4 regions of the Hymenobacter weizhouensis genome follow, and region 3 is predicted to be linked to each of the others. Evidence: riboswitches for the same ligand, from Rfam matches in the RefSeq annotation. Region 3 holds a riboswitch; each other region holds the start of a gene.
The links. A riboswitch is a leader RNA that binds a small molecule or an ion and turns the genes downstream of it on or off. The one in region 3 is predicted to bind S-adenosylmethionine.
Positions count from the first base shown of each region.

Region 1: another riboswitch for S-adenosylmethionine. It lies ahead of OIS53_RS06720 (amino acid permease); the one in region 3 lies ahead of metH (methionine synthase).
Region 2: another riboswitch for S-adenosylmethionine. It lies ahead of OIS53_RS17445 (O-acetylhomoserine aminocarboxypropyltransferase/cysteine synthase family protein); the one in region 3 lies ahead of metH (methionine synthase).
Region 4: another riboswitch for S-adenosylmethionine. It lies ahead of OIS53_RS06655 (phosphoadenylyl-sulfate reductase); the one in region 3 lies ahead of metH (methionine synthase).

Region 1 covers NZ_CP110139.1:1,625,482-1,631,165, reverse strand. The annotation lists gene OIS53_RS06745 (IS1 family transposase) at 1-274, opposite strand, end outside; gene OIS53_RS06740 (IS1/IS1595 family N-terminal zinc-binding domain-containing protein) at 258-569, opposite strand; gene OIS53_RS06735 (HepT-like ribonuclease domain-containing protein) at 1,139-1,327, shown strand; gene OIS53_RS06730 (EcsC family protein) at 1,331-2,086, shown strand; gene OIS53_RS06725 (hypothetical protein) at 2,149-2,535, opposite strand; SAM riboswitch class I at 2,816-2,929, shown strand; gene OIS53_RS06720 (amino acid permease) at 3,241-4,695, shown strand; gene OIS53_RS06715 (CPBP family intramembrane glutamic endopeptidase) at 4,848-5,684, shown strand, end outside.
Region 2 covers NZ_CP110139.1:4,205,222-4,210,905, forward strand. The annotation lists gene OIS53_RS17435 (homoserine dehydrogenase) at 1-836, opposite strand, end outside; gene OIS53_RS17440 (homoserine O-acetyltransferase family protein) at 826-1,863, opposite strand; gene OIS53_RS17445 (O-acetylhomoserine aminocarboxypropyltransferase/cysteine synthase family protein) at 2,277-3,662, opposite strand; SAM riboswitch class I at 4,038-4,151, opposite strand; gene OIS53_RS17450 (LysM peptidoglycan-binding domain-containing protein) at 4,440-4,742, opposite strand; gene OIS53_RS17455 (lipocalin family protein) at 4,974-5,390, shown strand.
Region 3 covers NZ_CP110139.1:3,772,182-3,777,865, reverse strand. The annotation lists gene OIS53_RS15790 (PA14 domain-containing protein) at 1-1,649, opposite strand, end outside; SAM riboswitch class I at 1,960-2,072, shown strand; gene metH (methionine synthase) at 2,147-5,684, shown strand, end outside.
Region 4 covers NZ_CP110139.1:1,606,480-1,612,163, reverse strand. The annotation lists gene OIS53_RS06665 (sulfate adenylyltransferase subunit 1) at 1-578, opposite strand, end outside; gene cysD (sulfate adenylyltransferase subunit CysD) at 712-1,617, opposite strand; gene OIS53_RS06655 (phosphoadenylyl-sulfate reductase) at 1,833-2,609, opposite strand; SAM riboswitch class I at 2,934-3,025, opposite strand; gene OIS53_RS06650 (lipopolysaccharide biosynthesis protein) at 3,235-4,713, opposite strand; gene OIS53_RS06645 (DUF7033 domain-containing protein) at 4,837-5,684, opposite strand, start outside.

The DNA.
Region 1 (5,684 bases), 2.1 Mb from region 3:
CCACGATACTGGTCTGGCCGCTGCCTTTGGGACTGGGCCGGTGGGCGCCGGCTGGCAATACGCCCTGGTAGGCTTCCCACTCGTCGGTGAAGTACCAGGTGCCCGTACGGTACTCGGCCGGCAAAGCGCGCCACAGGCGCCGAGCCGTCGCGCGGCCCCGGCCGCCCAACACCCAGGCCACGATGCGGCGGCTGGAGCGCTCCACGGCCAGCCAGAGCCATGTTTTGCGCTTTTTGTGGCCGACAAACGTCCACATTTCATCCAGTTCCAGCACCCGTGGCCGGCGCGGCTTGGGCCGTGGGCGCGTTGGCGCCCGCGCTTTTTTTTGCCAGTTTGGCCACCGTCATGCGCGCCACGCCCGTCAGGCGCACGATGGCCCGCTGCGAGACGCGCTCGACTAGCAGTTTTTCCACGTGGGCGTACTGCGCCGCTTTGCGCGGAGCGGCCGGGTGCAAGGCCGCTTGGTGGCGGCAGTTCAGGCACCGATACTTGGCCTTGCCGTGGCTATGGCCGTTCTTACGCAAGGCTGTGCTGCCACATTTGGCGCAGGTGAGCGTTGTTTGAAGCATCGCCTAAGGTAGCAAAACCACGCTTTAGACCACCGCCAAAAGTTGCTTGTGAAAATTCTTTGCGCAGGGCTTGTTCTGAGTAGAGTGTCCCGGCACGATTGGGTATTATTAGGTGGTTATCTACTCTTCGTATTTGGTGGATACGTGCTAAACTATTTCAACTATGTGTTAAATAGTAGTTCGGGTGCTTTTATACAGGTACATGCTGCTTATTATTATGCGGTGAGCTATATCATAGCGCAGCTATTAGTTTCCTCCGTTTTAGTAGATCGACTGCGCAACGTAACAGTTTCGGCACTGTGGCTTCTGATAACGGGCGTTCTGAGTTTACTTAATCCTACAGCTGCCATTTTACCGCTATTAGCTTTCGGACTGTATCACATAATCCGGGCCTTGTTCTGGCGAAAATACTCGCGAGAATTCGTACCGAGCACAATGTCGAAATATGGAGTTGTCAGAACAATTTCACCGACCAATATTACAGTTGATGACATACGGTATATGAAGTGGCTTTTCTACGCGGGTACGATGTCATTTCAGGTATACGTTGCTGTATTGATTTTACTACGATGACCAGCACGTACAGCTACCAAGTCCGCGTCGAGCCTCACGCTTGGCAGCAACAGATGGTGGACTTCCGCAACCGTCTGATCCATTCGTACGACAACATTGACGACGTAATTGTATGGGCCATCCTGAAACGGCATTTGCCGGTACTGAAAGCTGACGTGCAGCGCCAGTTGCAGGAACCAGAATAGCTTATGCCATCAACTTTCGAAAGCTACGACCACACCATCCGGGCTGAACTGGCGGCCTGGCAGCGGCAGATGCAGCGGCCCCCGACGCTGGTGAACCGCCTAACGCGGCGGGTACAGGCCCGGCTGAATGCCTTGCTGCCGGAAAAGGTGCATCAGGCCATTACCACAGCTATTCGGGAGATGGTGCGGGGCGTGCTGTTTGGCTCGCAGCATCTTACCGCTAAGCCGCTGCGCGAAGGCACGCTGGCCGAGCGCGAAACGGCCGTGCGCACCCGCATTCGCTATTACCGCAACACGGCCGCCGTGGAAGGTGGCGTAACCGGAGCTGGGGGCCTGCTGCTGGGCCTGGCCGACTTTCCGCTGCTGCTCGGCCTCAAGCTCAAGCTGCTCTTCGATATAGCCGCCCTTTACGGGCACGACGTGCACGATTACGCCGAGCGGGTCTACCTGCTGCACGTGTTTCAATTGGCCTTCAGCGGGCAACACACCCGCAACGACACCTACCGCCGCCTGGCCGACTGGGACGCCTACCGCCACACCCTGCCCCCCGACGTGCAGGAGTTCGACTGGCGCACGTTTCAGCAGGAATACCGCGACTACATCGACCTGGCCAAGCTGGCCCAGCTCGTGCCGGTGATTGGGGCCGCCGTGGGAGCCGTAGCCAACTACAAGCTGCTGGAGCAACTCGGCGAAACCGCCATGAACTGCTACCGCATGCGCTGGTTTGCCAGTGCGCAAGCGGCTGCCACCTCAGAATGACAAAGCCATAAAAAACGCCCCGACGGCGTACGTCGGGGCGTTTTCAGGGAAGCAGCCGGAGCTTAGCTTTTGCCTTGCTGTGGGCTTTGGTGGCGGGCTTTGCGCTTCTGCAGGCGCTCGGCTTGCAGCTGGGTGTACTTGGCATACTGCTCGGCGCTCAGGATTTGCTTGAGCTGGGCGTCGTACTGGGCCCTGGCGGCTTTGCGGGCTTGCTGCTGCTGAATACGGGCCAGGTGCAGCTGCCGTACCTGCTCGGTTTGGGCGGCGCTGAGGCCGAGCTTTTTGGTCAGGTGCTGGGCAGCGCGGTCGGCCTTCTGTTCAGGGGTTTTCGGGGCCTGCTGAGCGCGGGCAGCTTGGGCGGGGCGCTGGGTGGGGGCCGGGGCCGTTTGGGCCGAGGCGACAGTCGCGGCAAACGAGAATGCGGCGAGCAAAACAACAATCTTTTTCATGGCTCTGAGACGGCAGCATATGGGAAAGGTTTAATTCATAAGAAAAGAAATGAACTGCCTACGTAGCGAGCTAAACGGCTTTTAAGTGGCACGAAAGGTAGTCTGAGTGCCAAGCGCTTCTAGTGCTGGCGCGGCAGATAAAATCAAAAAATTCAATTGCCGAATTAAACCTTACCTCCAAAAAATAGTCGGGGCTGGCCGGGCGGGAGGCGGAAGGTTGCACGTCGAGCCGGCCGGACGTAGCTTTGCCGCACCAATTCTTTACCTTATTGAAGGATTGTTTTTATACAGAGGCGCTGAGAGACAGGCTCGCTGAAGCGCCGGCAACCCTCCGCAAGCTGCGGAACGGTGCCCAACCGAAGGTCGGCGCAACTACTCGCTGATCATATAAAAACAAGTTGCCGTGGACATCCCGCCCCGTTTTTTCGCCTCCAGTGTTCCGTGTACTGCCTTCTTGCGTCTGCGCGTAAGCGGCACCTGGTGTTGGCCCGCCGGCTGTTGTTGCTGATGCAGGCGGATAGCTCCCGCTGCGGTGTGCTACGAACGCCGCTCCTCTTTCCCTTGTAAGTTTTTATCCTGCCAGCCACCGCTGCCGAAAGCAGATGGGCTGCGGTACGTGCCAGGAAACAACCGGCTTACCAGCAGCATGGCAGCCGCCACCAATCCGCGAAGTCCGCTTTGCGCCACCCTCTTATACACTGATGTATGCTGAAAAAATCATTGGAACTGCTGCGGCAGGAAGCCGCCGAATCGGGCGCTGGCACGTTGCAACGAACCCTGAACGGCTTTAACCTGATTGCCATTGGCATTGGGGTGATTATCGGGGCGGGGCTGTTTTCCCTCACGGGCCTGGCCGCCGCCAACAACGCCGGGCCGGCCGTTACGCTGTCGTTTATGGTGGCGGCCGTAGGGTGCGCGTTTTCGGCCTTGTGCTACGCCGAGTTTGCCGCCATGGTGCCGGTGGCCGGCTCAGCCTACACCTACGCCTACGCCACCATGGGCGAGCTGTTCGCCTGGATTATCGGCTGGGACCTGATTCTGGAGTACTCGGTGGGTGCGGCGGCGGTGGCCATCAGCTGGTCGCAGTACCTGGTGAAGTTTCTCAGCAAGTACGACGTCTACCTGCCCCCGCAGCTGGTGATGTCGCCGTTTGAAACGGCCGCCCTGGCCGATGGCAGCACGGTGCGCGGACTGCTGAACGTGCCGGCCATGCTCATCGTGGCCGCCATTACTTTGGTTGTAGTGCGCGGCACGCGGGGCTCGGCCTGGTTCAACGCCCTGGTCGTGACCCTGAAGGTGTCGGTGGTGCTGGTGTTTATTGCCCTGGGCTGGCAGTACATCGACCCCGCCAACTACCAGCCCTACATCCCGCAGAACACGGGCGTGTTTGGGGAGTTTGGCTGGAGCGGCATTTTGCGCGGGGCCGGGGTGGTGTTTTTCGTGTTCATCGGCTTCGACATTGTGGCGACGATGGCCCAGGAAACCAAGAATCCGCAGCGCAACATGCCCATCGGCATCATCGGCTCCCTGCTGATTTGCACGGTGCTATTCGTGCTGTTTGGGCACGTGCTTACGGGCCTGGCCCACTACACCGAGTTCAAGGACAGCGCCGCGCCCGTAGCCATTGCCATCGAAAAGACGCCCTACGCCTGGCTGGCCTCGGCCGTGATTCTGGCCATCATCATCGGGTACACGTCGGTGATTCTGGTGGATTTGCTGGGGCAGACGCGGGTGTTTTTCGCCATGGCCAAGGACGGCCTGCTGCCACCGGTGTTTGCGCGGGTGCACGAGCGGTTTCACACGCCCCTGCAATCGGGGCTGCTGCTAGGCTTGTTCATTGCTCTGTTTGCCGGCTTCGTGCCCATTGCCGTGGTGGGCGAAATGACCAGCATTGGCACGCTGCTGGCTTTCGTGATGGTGTGCCTGGGCGTGCTCATCATGCGCAAAAAGGAGCCCGACGCCCCGCGCGGATTCCGCACGCCCTGGGTGCCGGTGGTGCCCGTTCTGGGCATCCTGACCTGCCTGCTGATGATGGCCTCCCTGCCCCTGGACACGTGGATTCGGCTGGCTGTGTGGCTGGCCCTGGGACTGGCCATCTACTACGGCTACGGCCGCAAGCATAGCAAGCTGCGGCAGGAGCAGCTTCGGCAGCCGGCCTAACTCCGCGCCGCCGAAGGGCTAAGGGCTGTTGCAACCCTCTTCATATGCATGCAACTGCAAAACCCAACAGCCGGAGCCGTAAGGTGCCGGCTATTGGGTTTTGTGCACACTACCGAATAGCTTGCAGGCTCAGTATGTAACCTGATTTATCCATGGAAATCACTGCTTCGGAGATGCCTGTCTCCGCTGCCCGCCCCGAGCCGGCATATCCAACCATCAAGGAAAGCTGGGGCGCGTTTGGGTGGTTCTTGCTTATCATGCTGGTGGTTAGCCTACCGGTTTTTATCATTTTCAATGAAGTCATTCACCGCAAGTCAGTGGTAGTCAGTTCTGTGGCGACTGTGGCAGGGCAGGTGGCAACCATTGGTTTTTTGCTCTGGCGCTACCGCCAACGACAACCCCCGCTACAGGTACTGGGCACGGTGCCCACTAGCGTGTATGCGGCCTTGCCGGCGGTTGTACTGGCTCAGGTATTACTGCGCTCTACCATACAGTACTTGCACTTGCCAAACTGGATGGAAGAAGCGTTTCGGCATCTGGAAGCGCAGCCTGTACTGGCCTTTCTGATGGTTGGAATAAGCGCCCCAATACTAGAGGAGGTGTTATTTCGGGGAATATTGCTGACGGGACTGCTGCGTAACTATCGGCCCTGGGTCGCCATAGCGCAGTCGGCACTGCTGTTTGGCTTGTTTCACCTTAATCCGGTGCAAATTGTGTCAGCTGGATTGATGGGACTCTTACTCGGCTGGCTCTACTATCGCACTCATTCGCTGCTGCTCTGCATTATGGTGCACGCACTGAACAATCTGCTGGCGTTGTGGGTCATTCTGCATCCCGTGACCAAGCGCATGGATGGTGCGCACAATCTATTCGCCTCGCCCTGGCACTACGCCGGGGCTGTGGCGCTAAGCGCCCTGGTGCTGGCGGGGCTGCTGTGGCAGGTGCAGCGGGCTACGGCGCCGCCGCCGGGGCCGGTAGCAGCGGAAGAA
Region 2 (5,684 bases), 430 kb from region 3:
TGAAGGCCGGCTACTACCTTGATTTTCTGGCCCTGGCTGGCGGCAAAGGCAATATCCACGGCCCCAATACCTTCAATACCCAGGTTGAGCACCTGCTCGGGCTGCAAGAAAGCCCCGAAGGCGTGAGCGGCCAGCAGCACGGCTTTGGAGCGGGGGTCGAAGGCGCCCATGTCGAGGCTGGGGTCGGTTTCGGCGAAGCCCTGCTGCTGAGCTTCCAGCAGGGCCGGGCCGTAGTCGGAGCCGTCTTCGCCCATGCGCGTCAGCACGTAGTTGGAGGAGCCGTTGAGGATGCCCGTGACGCGGCGCAAGGGCTCGGGGCCAAAGTAGGCGTCGAGGGTACGCAGGATGGGGATGCTGCCGCACACGGCCGCCTCGTAGAGCAGGGTGCCGCCGTGGGCGCGCTGCAACTGCACCAGCTCGGGCAGGTGGCGGGCCAGCATGGCCTTGTTGGCCGTCACGACGCGCCGGCCCCGGCGCAGGGCCTCGGCCACCAGCCGGAAAGCGGCGTCGGCATCGTCAATCACCTCCACCAGCACGTCCAAAGAAGCATCATTGAGCAACGCCTGAGCGTCGTACTCGAACCGCTCGGCGGGCAGGGAGCGGGCTTTGTCGCGGCTTTTCACCACGATGCGCGTAATGTCAAAACCCGCGTCGGGGCGCTGCTGCAAGATGTCGTACAGGCCCTGGCCCACGCAGCCGAAGCCCACCAGCCCCACCCGCCAGGGGCGTGCCCGGCCAACCGTCCGGGCGTACTCGGCTTGCTTGTCGATGGAAATAAATAGGGTGCCGGGCTCCGACGAATTGGGCACGACGACTTTCTTAGCCTCAGTGGACATAGGTCTGGACGGTGAATCGTTCGAGGAAATGGGTTATCTGAGCGGTTTCAATCAGAAAGCCGTCGTGGCCGAACTGGGAATCCATTTCGGCGTACATGGCCCCCGGAATGTAGCGGGCCAGCAGTTGCTGCTCGGCGGGCGGAAACAGCACGTCGGAGCTGATGCCCAGTACCAGCGTGCGGGCCCGGATGCGGCCCAGCGCCGCCCTCACCCCGCCGCGCCCCCGCCCGATGTGGTGGGAGTCCATGGCTTTGGACAGGGTTACGTAGGCGTAGGCATTGAAGCGGTTGACAAGCTTCTGGCCCTGGTAGCGCTGGTAGGAGCTGGCCCGGAAGTCGTCGAGGGCTTCCTGGTCGGGGTGGGTTTGGGTGCGCTGATAGGCATCGTAGCTGCGGTAGCTGAGCAGGGCCACGGCGCGGGCCGCTTGTAGGCCCGCCACGCCGCCTTCGGGCGTGGCGGCGTGGTAGGTGGGGTCGGCGAAGATGGCCAGGCGCTGGGCCTCGTTGAAGGCAATGCCCCAGGCCGAGTGCCGGGCGTTGGTGGCCAGCAGCACCAGGTTTTCGATAAGCTGGGGCCGCTGCACGGCCCACTCCAGCGCCTGCTGCCCACCCAGGGAGCCCCCAATCAGGGTGTGGATGCGCGGCAGGGCCAGGTGTTCCCGCAGGGCCTCATGCACGGCCACCATGTCGCGCACCGTCACCAGCGGAAACTGCTGAAACAGCGGCTGCTCGGTAGTCGGGTCGGGTGTGAGCGGGCCGGTAGTGCCGTAGCAGGAGCCCAGCACATTGGCACACACGATAAAGCACTCCTCAGGGTCGAAGTGGCAGCCCGCCCCAAACAGGCCCGGCCACCAGCTGAGCACGTCGGCGTTGGCCGTGAGGGCGTGGCACACCCACACCACATTGTCGCGGGCCGGGTTGAGCTGGCCGAAGGTGTGGTAGGCCACGGCCACGTGCGGCAGCACGGCCCCGCCTTCCAGGCGCAGCGGCCGGGGCAGGAGGAACAGGTGCGGTTCTTCTAAGGACATGGTGTGATGATGAGCCCCTTGGCGGCTCTAGCTCTAGTCGCCTCACCCCCAACCCCCTGTCCGAAAAAGGAGAGGGGACTCTAACTCTAGCTTTTAGCTTTAGGATAAGCTCTAGATGGTTGGGTATGAGGAAACTGGAAGAAGTAGCAGGATGAAAAAACAGAATGGAGTCGGATAGAACTGATAAGGGCCGGGCAGCCAGAACATCGTCTCACTTCTCACCTCTCACTGTCTCAGGTCTAACCAAAAGCCTGCGGGCGGAGCCAGGTGGCTCCGCCCCGGCTGTGGGCGGGTGGTGGGGTTACCAGGCTTCCTCTCTCACAAAAGCCTGGGCACCACCCGCGCGCCGCGGTGCTGGAAGCTGCGGCCGGGCAGCCTCTCTCCAAACCGCCCGGCCTCTCAACCCCCTGGTATTAGACTTCCAGCGTGGCGGCGTGTTCGATTTCGGGTTGGGGCAGCAGGGTGCTGCCGCTGTCGGCGTCCGGGGTGGCGGCGTCGCGCACCGCGTCGAAGGCTTGTTGCAGGTCAGCCCGGATGTCGTCGAAGTGCTCGATGCCCACCGACAGGCGCAGCAGGGTCGGTGTGACGCCGGCCGCGCGCTGCTCCTCCTCGCTCAGCTGCTGGTGGGTGGTAGCCGAAGGCTGGATGATAAGCGTTTTGGCGTCGCCCACGTTGGCCAAGTGGCTCACCAGCTTGAGGTTGTCGATGAACTGCGTGGCCGTGTCTTTGGTGCCGCGGATGGCGAAGGTGAGCACCCCGCCGTAGCCGCGCTTCAGGTATTTCTGCGCCAGGGCGTAGTAGGGGCTGCTCGGCAGGCCAGGGTAGTTCACGGCTTCCACCTGCGGGTGCTGCTCCAGCCAGGTGGCAATGCGCAGGGCGTTTTCCACGGTGCGCTCCACGCGCAGGCTCAGGGTTTCGAGGCCTTGCAGGAGCAGGAAGGAGTTGAACGGGCTCTGCGAGGGGCCGAAGTCGCGCAGGCCTTCCACCCGGGCCCGGATGATGAAGGCAATGTTGCCGAAGGGGCCGTTCTTGCCGAATACGTCGTTGAACACCAGCCCGTGGTAACCCTCCGAAGGCTCCGTAAACTGCGGATACTTGCCGTTGCCGAAGTCGTAGGTACCGCCGTCCACAATCACCCCGCCAATGCTCGTGCCGTGCCCGCCAATCCACTTCGTAGCCGATTCTACCACGATGTGGGCGCCGTGCTCCAGGGGCCGAAACAGGTAGCCGCCCGCCCCGAAGGTGTTGTCCACAATCAGCGGCAGGTCGTGCTTTTCGGCAATGGCGGCAATCCGCTCAAAGTCCGGAATGCTGAAGCTAGGGTTGCCAATGGTTTCCAGGTAGATAGCCTTGGTATTATGGTCGATGTGCTGCTCGAAGCTCTCGGGCCGGTCCCCGTCGGCGAAGCGCACCTCAATGCCCAGGCGCTTGAAGGCCACTTTGAACTGGTTGTAGGTGCCGCCGTACAGGTGGGCCGTGCTCACGAAATTGTCGCCGGCTTGCAGGATGTTGTTCAGGGCAATGAACTGCGCTGCCTGCCCCGACGACACGGCCAAGGCTGCCACGCCGCCTTCCAGAGCTGCCACCCGCTGCTCAAACACGTCGGTGGTGGGGTTCATCAGGCGGGTGTAGATGTTGCCGAACTCCTTAAGGGCAAACAGGTTGGCCCCATGCTCGGCGTTCTTGAACACGTAGCTGGTGGTCTGGTGAATGGGCACGGCGCGCGAACCAGTTACGGGGTCGGGCTGCTGGCCGGCGTGGAGTTGCAGGGTTTCGAAGTGGAGGCTTTGCGTGGACATACGGGTGCTGATGTTGAGAAGGTTGACGGGAAAAAAGGAGGGAGTGAGCGACGAGCTGAAAGGCCACGCTGAGCGTGGCGGGAGCCGCACCGGAGCCTGCCAGAAAACCTGGCGATAAGGGCTAGCAGGGTGCGGGAGAGCCTAGCGGAGGCCACGGAGGCACCGCCGGGTAGAGCTGGAAGAGGGGAGGAGCGCCGAAGAGCCTTAGGCTAGCAACAGCAACAACAAGCGCCGCAACAGCAGCGCATTCGCATTCGGGAGGTAGTGCGGGCCGCAGGGGGCACAACGCAAAAACCCGTTGGCTGAGCGGCGCGCAGAGCAGCCGGAGCAAACGGGAACAGGTAATCGAAGGCGAAGGAGTTTTCCATGGTACTCGGCTTATATGTCCCGCCGGCCGGAGCCGGAGCGGGCAGGAATTGGCACCTTTCGCGCGGTCGAAGGTTGCCAGCGGGTCACGGAGCCTGTTCTCTCGCCGCTTCTGTATAAATCCTCAAACAAACTGCCCCGCCGCGAGCGGGGGAGTACCGGTGTGGTGATGCAAATGTATACCCGAAAAGGATAAGTGCAAGCAGTCAGCAAAATTTTTTGTTGGACCGGTATGGCGCCCCAGATTCCCGAGGGGTTTGTGGTACCACTATCGTTGCTGACTCCTGCACGCTTAAATAAGTCGTTCAATGATAGTGACATCACGATTAAGAAAGTCGTGGCATCACCCCGGCCCAACAAAAAAAGCCGCCCAGTATGAGCGGCTTTTTCAGAATAGATAAACCAGCAAGCTTACAGCTTGGGTAGCGTCAGGACCTGGCCTACTTCAATGTGGTCGGGGTTGGAGCCGATGATGCTTTTATTGGCATCGTAGATCTGGTGCCACTTGCTGGCGTCGCCGTAGTGGTTTTTGGCAATTTTCGACAGCGAGTCGCCGCTTACCACGGTGTACTTTTCGCCTTGGGCCGCGGCAGCCGGCTGGGCGGCGTTGGCATTGCCGAAGAAATCGGTGGCGCCGCCGGCCGGCTTGGGTTGGTTGGCGGGCTGAACCGGTTGTTTTTCGCCTTTATCCGAGAGGAAGTCAAACAGTCCCATGATGGTGCAATGAGTTAGGAGTGGGAGGGGAAGGCCGTAGGGCATCTGGCTGATGGTCACGGCGTCAGGGCCTCTTACGCCAGCCACGGCAATAGGTTATAGGAGCCAAAATTCTGAGTGAGGAGCTTAACATCTTGCCAAAAGGCCGCGTAAGAGGCGCAAGCCGGCCGCAGCCCAGGGCTGAATGACCGGCATCCTCTTCACTCTCCTAACCCCCAACTCTCGCATCTCATGAAAACGATTTCTGCTCCGTTTCGCTACCTGGCCAGCCTACTGGTACTGCTCTCCCTGTTTGCCGCCTCGTGCAGCAGCAAAGAAGGCAAGGTGGAAGGCGTCAACATGCTCTACGGCAAAGACAGCAAAACCTGGAAAACCGACAAGGAGCTGGACGCTACCGGCGACAAAGTGAAGCAGACCGACTCGGAAGAAGACGAACGGGTGACGTTCTTCGCCAACGGCCAGTACAACATGAGCTCCAACGCCGGCGCCGTAAGCGGCAAGTACACCTTCGACCAGGCCGGCAAGAAAATTACGATGACTCCCAACGGCGCTACCAACGCCAACGTTTTTGATGTGGTAACGCTGACCGACGACAAGCTGACCCTGAAAGGCACCGACGGCTCGGAGCTACGCCTCGAAACCGAATAACACAGACGGAAAACCCAGTCCAAAAAACACGAAAAAGCCCTGCTGCCAGCCGCAGCGGGGCCTTTTTTGTGGGAGGCCATAAAGGACCGGAGCTACTACGCTGACCTTCGGCCGGAATCATCGTACCACTAAAAGGCTCCGGTCTGGGCTAAGCTAGCAGGTTGGTTGAACGAGGTAGAGACGCAAGATTTTGCGTCTTCCTGCGTGCGTTTTGTCCAACGAGGAGACGCAAAATCTTGCGTCTCTACTTCGCTCCAACGTTGCAAAAACAGCTCCTCAACCTTGTTCTGACAC
Region 3 (5,684 bases):
CGCACCGAGTCGATGCCCTGCCCGATGAGGTAGCGGCGCACCACGCGGGCCCGCTGCTCGGAGAGGCGCAGGTTCAGGCGCGGCTCCCCCACGTTGTCGGTGTGGCCAGCTATTTCCAGGCGCAACTGGGGTTGCGCGGTCAGGGTGCGGGCCAGGGCGTCGAGCACGGGCCGTGACGCCGGCAGCAGGGAGGCGGTGCTCTGGGTGAAGTAGAGGTTAGGCAGCGTCACGGCGGCCCCGCGGCTCAGAGCACTCAGGTCAGGCAGCATGGTATCGGGCACCACGGGTGCGGGGCGCGGCCCCGTGACCACCGGACGCGGCCGAGCGGCCGGCTGGAGCCTCGCGGGCGGAGCCGGCCGGGGAGTTCTGGCGGCCACGGCTGGCTTGGGAGGCAAGGCCAGTCGGCTCGGCCGCACCGGCTGAGCAGCTGCTACGGGTGGCTCGGGCAGGGGCCGCGGCAGCTCGGGGTACAGCAGCTGCTGGGGCACCACGGTGAGGCGCCGCCCCTTGGCCGCCGCAAACGCCTGTTCCAGCGTGGTAGGCCGGCCCAGCTCCGCCGGCCGCGCCCACGACAGCACTGCCCGCGACACGCGGCCCCGCACGTTTTTATAGGCCACATCAACCGCGTACAACTTGCCGGCCTCGTAGTACTGCGCCACATCCACGGGAATTACGCCGTTGTTGGGGCCGAAGAACTCCGGTTCATACTTCTCCATGCTCAGGATGTCCTCGCCGGCAAGGCGGACGTCGTGGGCGTCGTCCCACTCGGTGTGCAGCACGTACACGCCCGTTTCGGGGGCCCGCACGTAGCCGGTGTAGCGCACCGAGAAGCCCTGGCCCGGCACGCCGGGGGCGGGCGGCGCCCCCTGCCACGTGGCACTCAGCACCGGCTCTACGCGGCTGTGCACGGCCGGGCCCCGCACCGAACCCGCGTAGTAGGTGGCCCGTAGCCCGATGCCGGCCGGCAGCTTGCCCGCCACCGCCACGCCCGCGCTGGGCTTCACGGGAGTGCGGGTGGTAGCTTCCGCCCGGCTCGCAGGCGGCCCCGCCACAATGCCAACAGTGCCGCCCGACGCGGGAGGCGTCGACTTAGGCGGCCCCAGAGGTGTGGCGGTGGTAGGCAGGGCTACGGTGAAGTGGCGGGCTGCAATGGCCTCCGGAGCAGCTTTGGGGGCGGAAGGCCGGGTCCAGCCCAAAAAGGCGCGAGTGTGGCGGCTGCCCTGAAAATACTCTACCCGCACCGAGTAGTAGCGGCCGGCGGTGAGGCGCATAGGCGCCGAGGCACTCATGGTAGGCTGGTAGCGCCACTCATTCAGCACCTGCCGGCCCCCAATCCAGACCCGCATGCCGTCGTCCACAGTGAGGTGGAAGGTGTAGGTGCCGGTTTCCGGGGCGAGCAGCCAGCCAGTCCAGCGCACTGAAAACGACTCGGGCGGCAGGCCGGGGCCGGGCGCGTCGAAGTCCCAGTTGAAGTCGATGGCCGGGTCGGTGCGGGTCAGCACGCGCCGCTCAAAGTTTTCGCCAGCGTAATAGGTGCCGCGCAGGCCGGTAGCGGGTTTCAGCGGGATTTGGGCTTGGGCTTGAGCACGGAGAGCGAAGGCCAGCAGCAACAGCCCTAGCCAGCAGCAGCGCAGATACGAACGGTTCATATAGCAGAAATAAGATAAAGCGGTTTACACAGTCGTCCAGAGCGCATCAGGCCGTCATGCTTCATCTGGCGTCCGCCCCGCGAAGCATCTCTACTGCTTCGTTGAACGATTGAGTTAGCCAGCGGTAGAGATGCTTCGACTCCGCCTCCGGCTGCGCGGACGCCAGATGGAGCATGACGGTTAGCCTCTAGCGTCGGCAGCAGCAGGACGATTTATCAACTGTATACACCGCCTCGATACATGCTGCGGCAAACCTAGCAACTTCAGGTGAAATTGGATTCCGGGTTGCTGTGCCGTATCTTCGCCCTGTTACTTATCCAGAAAGACCGAGGGATTGGGCCCGATGACGTCTTAGCAACCTGCAACACAACAAGGTGCTAACTCCCATTTCAGCTTCCTTCTGAAGCCGAAAGAAGATAAGTACGGAACCGGCGCTTCCCGCGCGGCTCTTTCTGGATAGGCACTTTTTCGCTGCCGTTTTTCTTAGAAGAGCCGATATGCCAACCCTCGCCGCTTCCGCCACCGCCTCGCCCCTGCACGACATTCTGCGCCAGCGCCTGCTGATTCTGGACGGCGCCATGGGCACCATGATTCAGCGCTACACGCTGGAGGAGGCCGATTTTCGGGGTACGCGCTTCGCGGAGCATCCCAAGCCCCTGCGCGGCAACAACGACCTGCTCAGCCTCACCCGCCCCGACATCATCCGCCAGATTCACGCCGACTACTTTGAAGCCGGCGCCGACATGGTGGAAACCAACACTTTCAGCGGCACCACCATTGCCCAGGCTGATTATGGGCTGGAAGACATTGTCTATGAGCTGAATTACGAGTCGGCGCGCCTGGCGCGCGAGGTGGCCGACGAGTTTACGGCCCGCACCCCCGACAAGCCCCGCTTCGTAGCCGGGGCCATTGGGCCCACCAACCGCACGGCCTCCCTTTCGCCCGACGTCAACCGCCCCGGCTTCCGGGCCGTAACCTTCGATGAGCTGGCCACCGCCTACCACGAGCAGGTGCGCGGCCTCGTAGACGGCGGCTCCGACGCCCTGCTCATCGAAACCATCTTCGACACGCTGAACGCCAAGGCCGCGCTGTACGCCGTGCAGCAGTTCTTCGACGAAGGCGGCCGGCCGGTGCCGGTCATGATTTCGGGCACCATCACCGACGCCTCCGGCCGCACGCTCTCCGGCCAGACGGTAGAGGCCTTCTGGAATTCCATTCGCCACCTGCCCCTGCTCAGCGTGGGCCTCAACTGCGCCCTCGGCGCCGACCAGCTCAAGGTCTACATCAAAGAGCTAAGCCGCCTGGCCGACGTGCACATTTCGGCCTACCCCAACGCCGGCCTGCCTAACGCCTTCGGCGGCTACGACGAGTCGGCCCAGGAATTCGCCGCCGTAGTGGAAGGCTACCTCAAAGACGGCCTCGTGACGGTGGTGGGCGGCTGCTGCGGCACCACGCCCCAGCACATTGCGGAACTGAGCCGACTGGCGGAGCGGTACAGACCCAGGACATTGGCCTCACGGGTAGCCTCACCCCCTAGCCCCCTCTCCTTCAGAGAGGAGGGACTAGTTCTAGAATCTAGCTCTAGCAAACTAGAAACTAGTCCCCCCTCTCTGAAGGAGAGGGGGCTAGGGGGTGAGGCTACCCGTCTCGCCGGCCTTGAGCCGTTCAACATTACCCCCAACAGCTTGTTTGTTAACGTGGGCGAGCGGTGCAACGTGACGGGCAGCCGGGCGTTTGCGCGGCTCGTCCGGACCGGCAACTACGAGGCGGCCCTGCAAGTGGCCCGCGACCAGGTGGAGGGCGGCGCCCAGGTGCTCGACGTGAACATGGACGAAGGCATGCTCGACTCGGAGCAGGCCATGACGACGTTTCTGCACCTGATTGCCTCGGAGCCCGACATTGCCCGCGTGCCCATCATGCTCGACTCCTCGAAGTGGAGCGTGCTGGAAGCCGGCCTCAAGTGCGTGCAGGGCAAGAGCATCGTCAACTCGATTTCCCTGAAAGAAGGCGAAGAAGCCTTCAAAGAACACGCCCACAAAGTGCGCCAGTACGGGGCCGCCGTGGTGGTCATGGCCTTCGACGAAACCGGCCAGGCGGATACGTTTGAGCGGAAAATCGAGGTGTGCAAACGGTCGTATGACATCCTGGTGAATGAAGTCGGCTTCCCGGCCGAGGACATCATCTTCGACCCCAACATCCTCACCGTGGGCACCGGCATCGAGGAGCACCGCGGCTATGCCCTGGACTTTATCGAAGCCGTGCGCTGGATCAAGCAGAACCTGCCCGGCGCCCTCACCAGCGGGGGCATCAGCAACATCAGCTTCTCGTTCCGCGGCAACGACGTGGTGCGCGAGGCCATGCACTCGGCCTTCCTCTACCACGCCATCCGGGCCGGCCTCGACATGGGCATCGTGAACCCCGGCCAGCTGGCCGTGTACGATGAGGTGCCCCAGGACCTGCTGGAGCTGGTGGAAGACGTGCTCCTCAACCGCCGCCCCGACGCCACCGAGCGGCTCGTGGACTTCGCCGAAACCGTGAAGCAGAAGGACAAGGTGGAGGTAGTAGCCGACGCCTGGCGCAGTCTACCGGTGGCCGAGCGTTTGCAACACGCTTTGGTGAAGGGCATTACGGAGTTTATCGAGGAAGACACCGAGGAGGTACGCCGCCAGGTGGGCCGCCCGCTCGACGTGATTGAGGGGCCATTGATGGCGGGCATGAACGTGGTGGGTGACCTGTTTGGGGCGGGCAAGATGTTTTTGCCCCAGGTGGTGAAGTCGGCGCGGGTGATGAAGAAGGCGGTGGCCTACCTGGAGCCTTATCTGCAAGCTGAAAAGGAAGGCTCCGAGCGGCAGACGGCCGGCAAAATCCTGCTGGCCACGGTGAAGGGCGATGTGCACGACATCGGCAAGAACATCGTGGGCGTGGTGCTGGCCTGCAACAACTTCGACATCGTGGACCTGGGCGTGATGGTGCCGCTGGACCGGATTCTGGACGAAGCGCAGAAGCAGGGCGCCGACGTTATCGGGCTGAGCGGCCTCATCACCCCCAGCCTCGACGAAATGGTGTACGTGGCCCAGGAAATGGAGCGCCGCGGGCTGCACACGCCCCTGCTCATCGGCGGGGCCACTACCTCGCGCCTGCACGCCGCCGTGAAGATTGCGCCCAACTACTCCGGGCCCGTGGTGCACGTGAACGACGCCTCCCGCTCGGTAGGCGTAGCCGCCGGCCTGCTCGGCTCGGGCAAGGAGGAGTACGCCCGCACCGTGCACGAGGAGTACCGCCAGCTGCGCGACGACTATGCCGGCCGCCAGCGCGAGAAAAACTACCTGCCCATCGAAGCCGCCCGCGCCAACGGCTTCCAGGCCGATTGGGATGCTGCACCCATCACGAAGCCCTCCTTCCTCGGCACCAAAGTACTAGAAGACTACCCGCTGGCTGAGCTGGCCGAGTACATCGACTGGACGCCCTTCTTTCATACCTGGGAGCTGAAAGGCCGCTACCCGCGCATTCTGGAAGACGACACTCTGGGCGAAGCCGCCCGCAAGCTCTTCGACGACGCCCAACTGATGCTGCGCCGCATCATCGACGAGAAGCTGCTGACGGCCCGCGCCGTGGTGGGTTTCTGGCCTGCCAACACCGTCGGCCACGACACCATCCAGGTGTACCAGGACGACGACACCCGCCAGCAGGTGCAGAGCGAGTTCTTCACCCTACGCCAGCAGAGCGAAAAAGCCCCCGGCGTACCTCACCTGGCCTTCTCCGACTTCGTGGCCCCGCGCGAGACCGGCCGGCAGGACTACCTCGGCGGCTTTGCCGTCACGGCCGGCATCGGCATTGAGCGGCTGCTGGAGCAGTTTGAGCAGGACCACGACGACTACTCCAGCATCATGGTAAAAGCCCTGGCCGACCGCCTGGCCGAGGCCTTTGCCGAGCGCCTGCACCAGCGCGTGCGCCAGGAGTTCTGGGGCTACGAGCCCGCCGAAAACCTGTCGAACGAAGACCTCATCCAGGAAAAGTACCGCGGCGTGCGCCCGG
Region 4 (5,684 bases), 2.2 Mb from region 3:
CAGGGCAGCTGGGCCGACTTCTTCACCACGTTGTCGCCGAGCAAGGCGCTGAGCGGAATGGCCGTGGCGGCGGGCAGGTGGAAGTGGGTGGTGAGGGCGGCGTAGTCGGTGGCAATGCGGGCGAAAACGGCCTCGTCGTAGCCTACCAGGTCCATCTTGTTCACGGCCAGCACGAAGTGCCGAATGCCCAGCAGAGCGGCAATCAGGGTATGGCGGCGAGTTTGCTCAACTACGCCCTGGCGGGCATCCACCAGCACAATGGCCAGGTCGGCGTTGCTGGCGCCCGTCACCATGTTGCGGGTGTACTGCACGTGGCCGGGCGCGTCGGTGATGATGAACTTGCGGCGCGGCGTGGTGAAGTACTTGTAAGCCACGTCGATAGTAATGCCCTGCTCCCGCTCGGCCCGCAGCCCATCGGTCAGCAAGGCCAGATCCACGGTGCCGCCCGACGCCTGCCGCTTCTCCAGGGCCGCCAGCACGTCCAGCGACACCGACTCAGAATCGTACAGCAGCCGCCCAATCAGCGTGCTTTTGCCGTCGTCCACGCTGCCGCAAGTGATAAATCGAAGTAAGTCCATTTCGGAGAGGTGAGAAGGTAGAGGTGAAAAGTGAGATGGACGGTGAAGAATATGAGGGTGTAGTTAGGAATACTGATGAGGAAAGGGCAAGCCAAAAACTCTCACTTCTCACCTCTCATATCTCACTTCTAAATCAGAAATACCCGTTGCGCTTCCGGTCTTCCATGCCGGCTTCGGAGATGGTGTCGTCGAGGCGGGTGGCGCCCCGCTCACTTACCTTGGCCAGCAGCAGGTCCTGGATGATGTCTTCGACGGTGGCGGCCGAGCTTTCCACGGCGGCCGTGCAGGTAGAGTCGCCCACGGTGCGGAAGCGCACCTGCCGGGTCACAATTTCGTCGTCCTCGTCGAGGCGCAGGTGCTCGGTGAGGCCCAGCAGCTGGCCCGAGGGCAGCACCACGCAGCGCCGCTCGTGGCCGAAGTAGATGTCAGGCAAGGCAATGTTTTCGCGCTGGATGTAGCGCCACACGTCCAGCTCGGTCCAGTTCGAGATGGGGAATACGCGCACGTTTTCGCCCTTCTGAATGCGGCCGTTGTAGATGTTCCACAGCTCGGGGCGCTGGCGCTTGGGGTCCCACTGCCCAAACTCGTCGCGCACGGAGAAGATGCGCTCCTTGGCGCGGGCCTTTTCCTCGTCGCGGCGGGCCCCGCCGATGCAGGCGTCAAACTCAAACTCCTCGATGGTTTCGAGCAGGGTGTAGGTCTGCAAGGGGTTGCGACTGGGGTACTTGCCGCCCGGCTCGCGCAGGCGCTGGCGCCGGATGGTGTCCTCGACGCGGCGCACAATCAGCCACTCGCCCAGGCGGGCGGCCAGCTCGTCGCGGTAAGCCAGCACCTCGGGGAAGTTGTGGCCGGTATCCACGTGCACCAGCGGAAACGGAAAGCGGCCGGGCCGGAAGGCCTTTTCGGCCAGGCGGGTGAGCACAATAGAGTCTTTGCCGCCCGAAAACAGCAGGGCAGGCCGCTCAAACTGCCCGGCTACTTCGCGCAGAATGTGAATGGCTTCGGCTTCAAGCCGGTCGAGATAATCAAATTGAGTCATGTAGAACACGCTTTAGCTTGTTCGGCGCCAGGAGTTTCTGGCTGAAAAAAGCCCGGCCAGGCCGGAGAAATACTGTTTAGTGGTAACCGTCATGCTGAGCTTGTCGAAGCATCTCTACCTCTGGCTAACTCCTGACGCTTGTTCAACGAAGCGGGAGAGATGCTTCGACTTCGCCTCCGGCTGCGCTCAGCATGACGTTCTGCATGCTGCGGCTTTCAACCGGAAGCAGGCACCGGCTCCACCACCGGGTCGGGGCCGTTGTGCGTGGCGTGCAGGCCGCATTCCTTGGCCGACAGGTCTTCCCACCACCAGCGCCCGGCCCGGAAGTCCTCGCCCGGCCGGATGGCACGGGTGCAGGGCGCACACCCTATGCTCACAAAACCCTGCTGGTGCAGCGGATTGACGGGCACGCCATGCTCCTGCACGAAAGCCAGGGCCTGCTCCCAGGTCCAGTCGAACAGCGGATGAATCTTAATGAGGTTATGCGCCGCGTCCCACTCCACCGGCTCCATGGTCTGCCGGTTCTGCGACTGTTCGGCCCGAATGCCGGTTACCCAGGCCGGGCGGCCCGCCAGGGCTCGGTTCAGTGGTTCCACCTTGCGGATGTGGCAGCACTCCTTGCGGTTTTCCACGCTGTTGTAAAAGGAATTGGGGCCTTTGCTGAGCAGCAGGCTTTCCACGGCCTCTTGCTGCGGGAAGTACACCTGAATGGACTTGCCGTACTTGAGCAGCGTCTTATTCCAGGTGGCGTAGGTTTCCTGAAAATTACGGCCCGTGTCGAGGGTGAATACCTCGATGGGCAGGTCGTGGGCGAAAATCAGGTGGCTGAGTATCTGGTCTTCCAGCCCGAAGGAAGTGGAAAACACCGCCTGCCCCGGATACCGCTCGGCCACGAGGCGCAGGCGGTCCAGAGCCGACGCCTGCGTGAGGCGGGGACGCAGCTCGTCCAGCAAGGCATGGACGGCCGGCGTAGCTTCTGCTACTGCGGACATAAACAAAGGGGGAGTGGAAGGCGCCACCAGGGGCGAGTTCCGGCCAGACATGGCCCCCGAAAGCTGAAATCGGCTGGGGCCGCGCACAGCGCGGCTACAACAGAAACAGCAGGGGCGAAAGGCGCGGGAGTGTGAACGGCCGGGCTACGCAGCTACGCGCACCAGCAGGCTTAGTATCAGCACACTACCAGCAAAAAAGAAGGAAAGCGGGGGCCCTAACAACAACACGCCATGCACAGCATACCACAACACCCATGCTGTACGGCGGGGGAGGTGACGAATGCGGGAGCAGCGGTGGTGTGAAAGGGTTTCACGGCGTTGTTGTTTTTATATGGTCAGGACTTGGCACCGTTGCAGAGCTTCCGCTGGTTGCCGGCGTTTCGTCGAGCCTGTCTCTCCACGCCTCTGTATAAAAACAATCCTTCAGTGGGGTAAAGAATTGGTGCCCTAAAGGTAGCAGCCAGAATTTTATACTTCCAAATTTTTAAATGAATAGTTACTGGCAGTAAGTTGTGTTAAAGATGATACACCGCTGTAAATCAGTGAAATGCTAGATACTAGGCGCCTAAAAGCCAAAACGCGCATACTTTGTTTGTGGCGGATTTTTGCTCTGCCCGCTGCGTCTTTAGCGGCACACGCGCGCCCATAGCTGCCGCAACAGGGCTGTGGCTTCGGGGGCGGCGTTGGTGGCTAGCACCAGCCCGGCGTACACGGCCGTCAGCACCGTGGAGCGCAGCAGCATGGTGAGCAGGGGCGAGGCCTGGGCCGGTACCAACCACGCCAGGAAGCCCGCGGTGGCGGCAATCAGCAGGATGAGCGGAATGCGCCAAGTGAAGGGCTGCATGCGGTAGCTGTGCCACACAAACCAGGTGCGGGCCAGGTTGATGCTGACCTGGGCTGCCACGGCCGCCACAGCCGCACCCATCAGGCCCAGGCGCGGAATCAGCACGGCGTTGAGCACCACGGTCAGCACGGCCAGGCAGGTATTGAAAATCAGGTCGAAGCGGTAGCGGGGCGAGGTGACGACGATGAGGCCGTTGACGCCGGTGATGCTGTCGAAGAGGCGGCTGCCGAGCAGGAGCAGGACCACAGTGGTGCCCTGGGCGTAGTCGGCCCGCATGAGCGAGTAGATAAAGTCCAGATTGAGGCCGATGCCCAGGGCCAGCAGGCAGCCCACCAGCGTGTTCAGGCGGGTAGTGCGGCGGTAGAAGTCGGCCATGCGGGGCAGGTCCTGCTGCTTCCAGTAGTCGGCCAGCAGCGGAAAGGCAATCTTGTTGAGGGAGCGGGCCGGAATAGCCAGCGCCGTGCTGATATAAAATGCCACCTGATAAATGCCGGCCGCCGCCAGATTTACCTGCGCCCCCACCATAAGCATGTCGATGTACATGATGATGGTGCCTGACAGGGAGCTGAGCAGGGTAAAAGCGCCCACGCTCAGCAGCTCCCGCACGGGCCGCACGGCCAGCACTTGCCGCGTGGGCCGCAGGTGCAGCTCCCCGATGGCCGCCACATAGCCCGTAAGCAGCAGCAGCAGCAGCCCGTTGGCCCCCACAAACCACAGCACGTACCCCCGAAACGACAGGTAGCCGCCCGCCAGCAGCAGGGCCCCGCTCACGATGAGCACCCGCAGCAGGATGTCCTGCACAAACGAGGAAAACGCCGTGTGAAACAGGGCTTTCAGGTAGGCATCCTGCAAGGAATACAGCAGCGTGAACAAGGCCAGCACGGCCCCCCAGGTGTAGAACGAACCCAGCAGCGCCGCATCGGTTTCATACAAGCTGAGAACCAGGGGCTCACCCAGAAAGTACAGGGCGGCTACCACCACGAAGCCCAGCAGGGGCACGGCCAGCAGGAAGGGCAGGAAGCCATGATGCCCAGCCTCCCGGCTGCGGAAGTAGGGAAAGAACCGAATGCCGACGCTGGCAAACCCAAACGCCGCCACCTGCGCAAACAGCGTGGCAATGGACGACAGCGTGCCCGTGAGACCCAGCTGCTGCGGCGTCAGAATGCGGGGCAAGACCAGGGCCGTGCTCACAAACCCCAGCCCCAGCCCCACATACGAAATAACCGTGTTGCGCAGCCCCTGCCGCTGAACGATACCCAAAAGGTGAATGAGTGAATGAGTGAATGAGTGAATGCCTTGTCTGTCATTCCGAGCGGAGCGAGGAATCTAGGCTTACCTTCTAGTGATTATTCCAGATTCCTCGCTCCGCTCGGAATGACAGTTTTAGGACATCCACACACAAATATCCGAGCCGTTGACGAAGGCCGCGTGGCGGCTGCGAAGGTAGTGCATGAGGGCGCGGAACTCACGGGGGCCGTTGCGGGTGTTGGCCGGGTCGAAGTTCTCGTTGTGCCAGAGTACGGTGCACACGCCTCCGAACCGCTCGATTTCCTGGAGCATGGGCGTCAGGGAGGGCATGATTTCATCCGGGGCTAGTTGCAGGTAGCGCGGATGGTGCAGAGTGGCGTCCATCACGTTGAGCGGAATTTCAAGGAATCGGCAGGCCTCTCCATTCTGAAAATCAAACGGATGAAACGGCAGGCAGTACGAGTTGCGGAAGCCGTAGTGCTCGGCAAAGCCCAAGGTAGTGTCGTAGGCGAAACCGGCTTGGGCTACGGCGCCCGGCGTGGTGCGCGGCTCCCAGCGCAGATAATGGAACCGCAGGCCTAATCCTGCTGCGCCGTCGGCTACCCGCGCGGCTTCTGCGTGCAGGTCTTGCGGCTGAGGATTGGTACCAGCTTGGTAGCTAGCGTGGAGGCCGATTTCCGCACCGGCCGCGGCTACCGCTTGCAAAGCTGTTTGCAGCTGCTGAATTCGATAGTCGGCATTAGGTGTGCCGTTGGGGGCTTTGCGGTGCTCCGGCAGGAAGAAGAACGTGCTTTTGGCCCCGAACTCAGCCACCGTTTGTTGCACCAGAGTCAGGTTGTCCCAGGCATCGGGCTGGGTGAGGCGCTGCCACAGCTGCTTCGCCAGGCCCGGCCAGTCGCGGCGGTGCAGGGCGGCTTTGGCGGGGGCTTTCCAGGCGCTGTACAGGTTGTCGATGTCGTGGGTGATGAAGGCGGCCCAGGCGG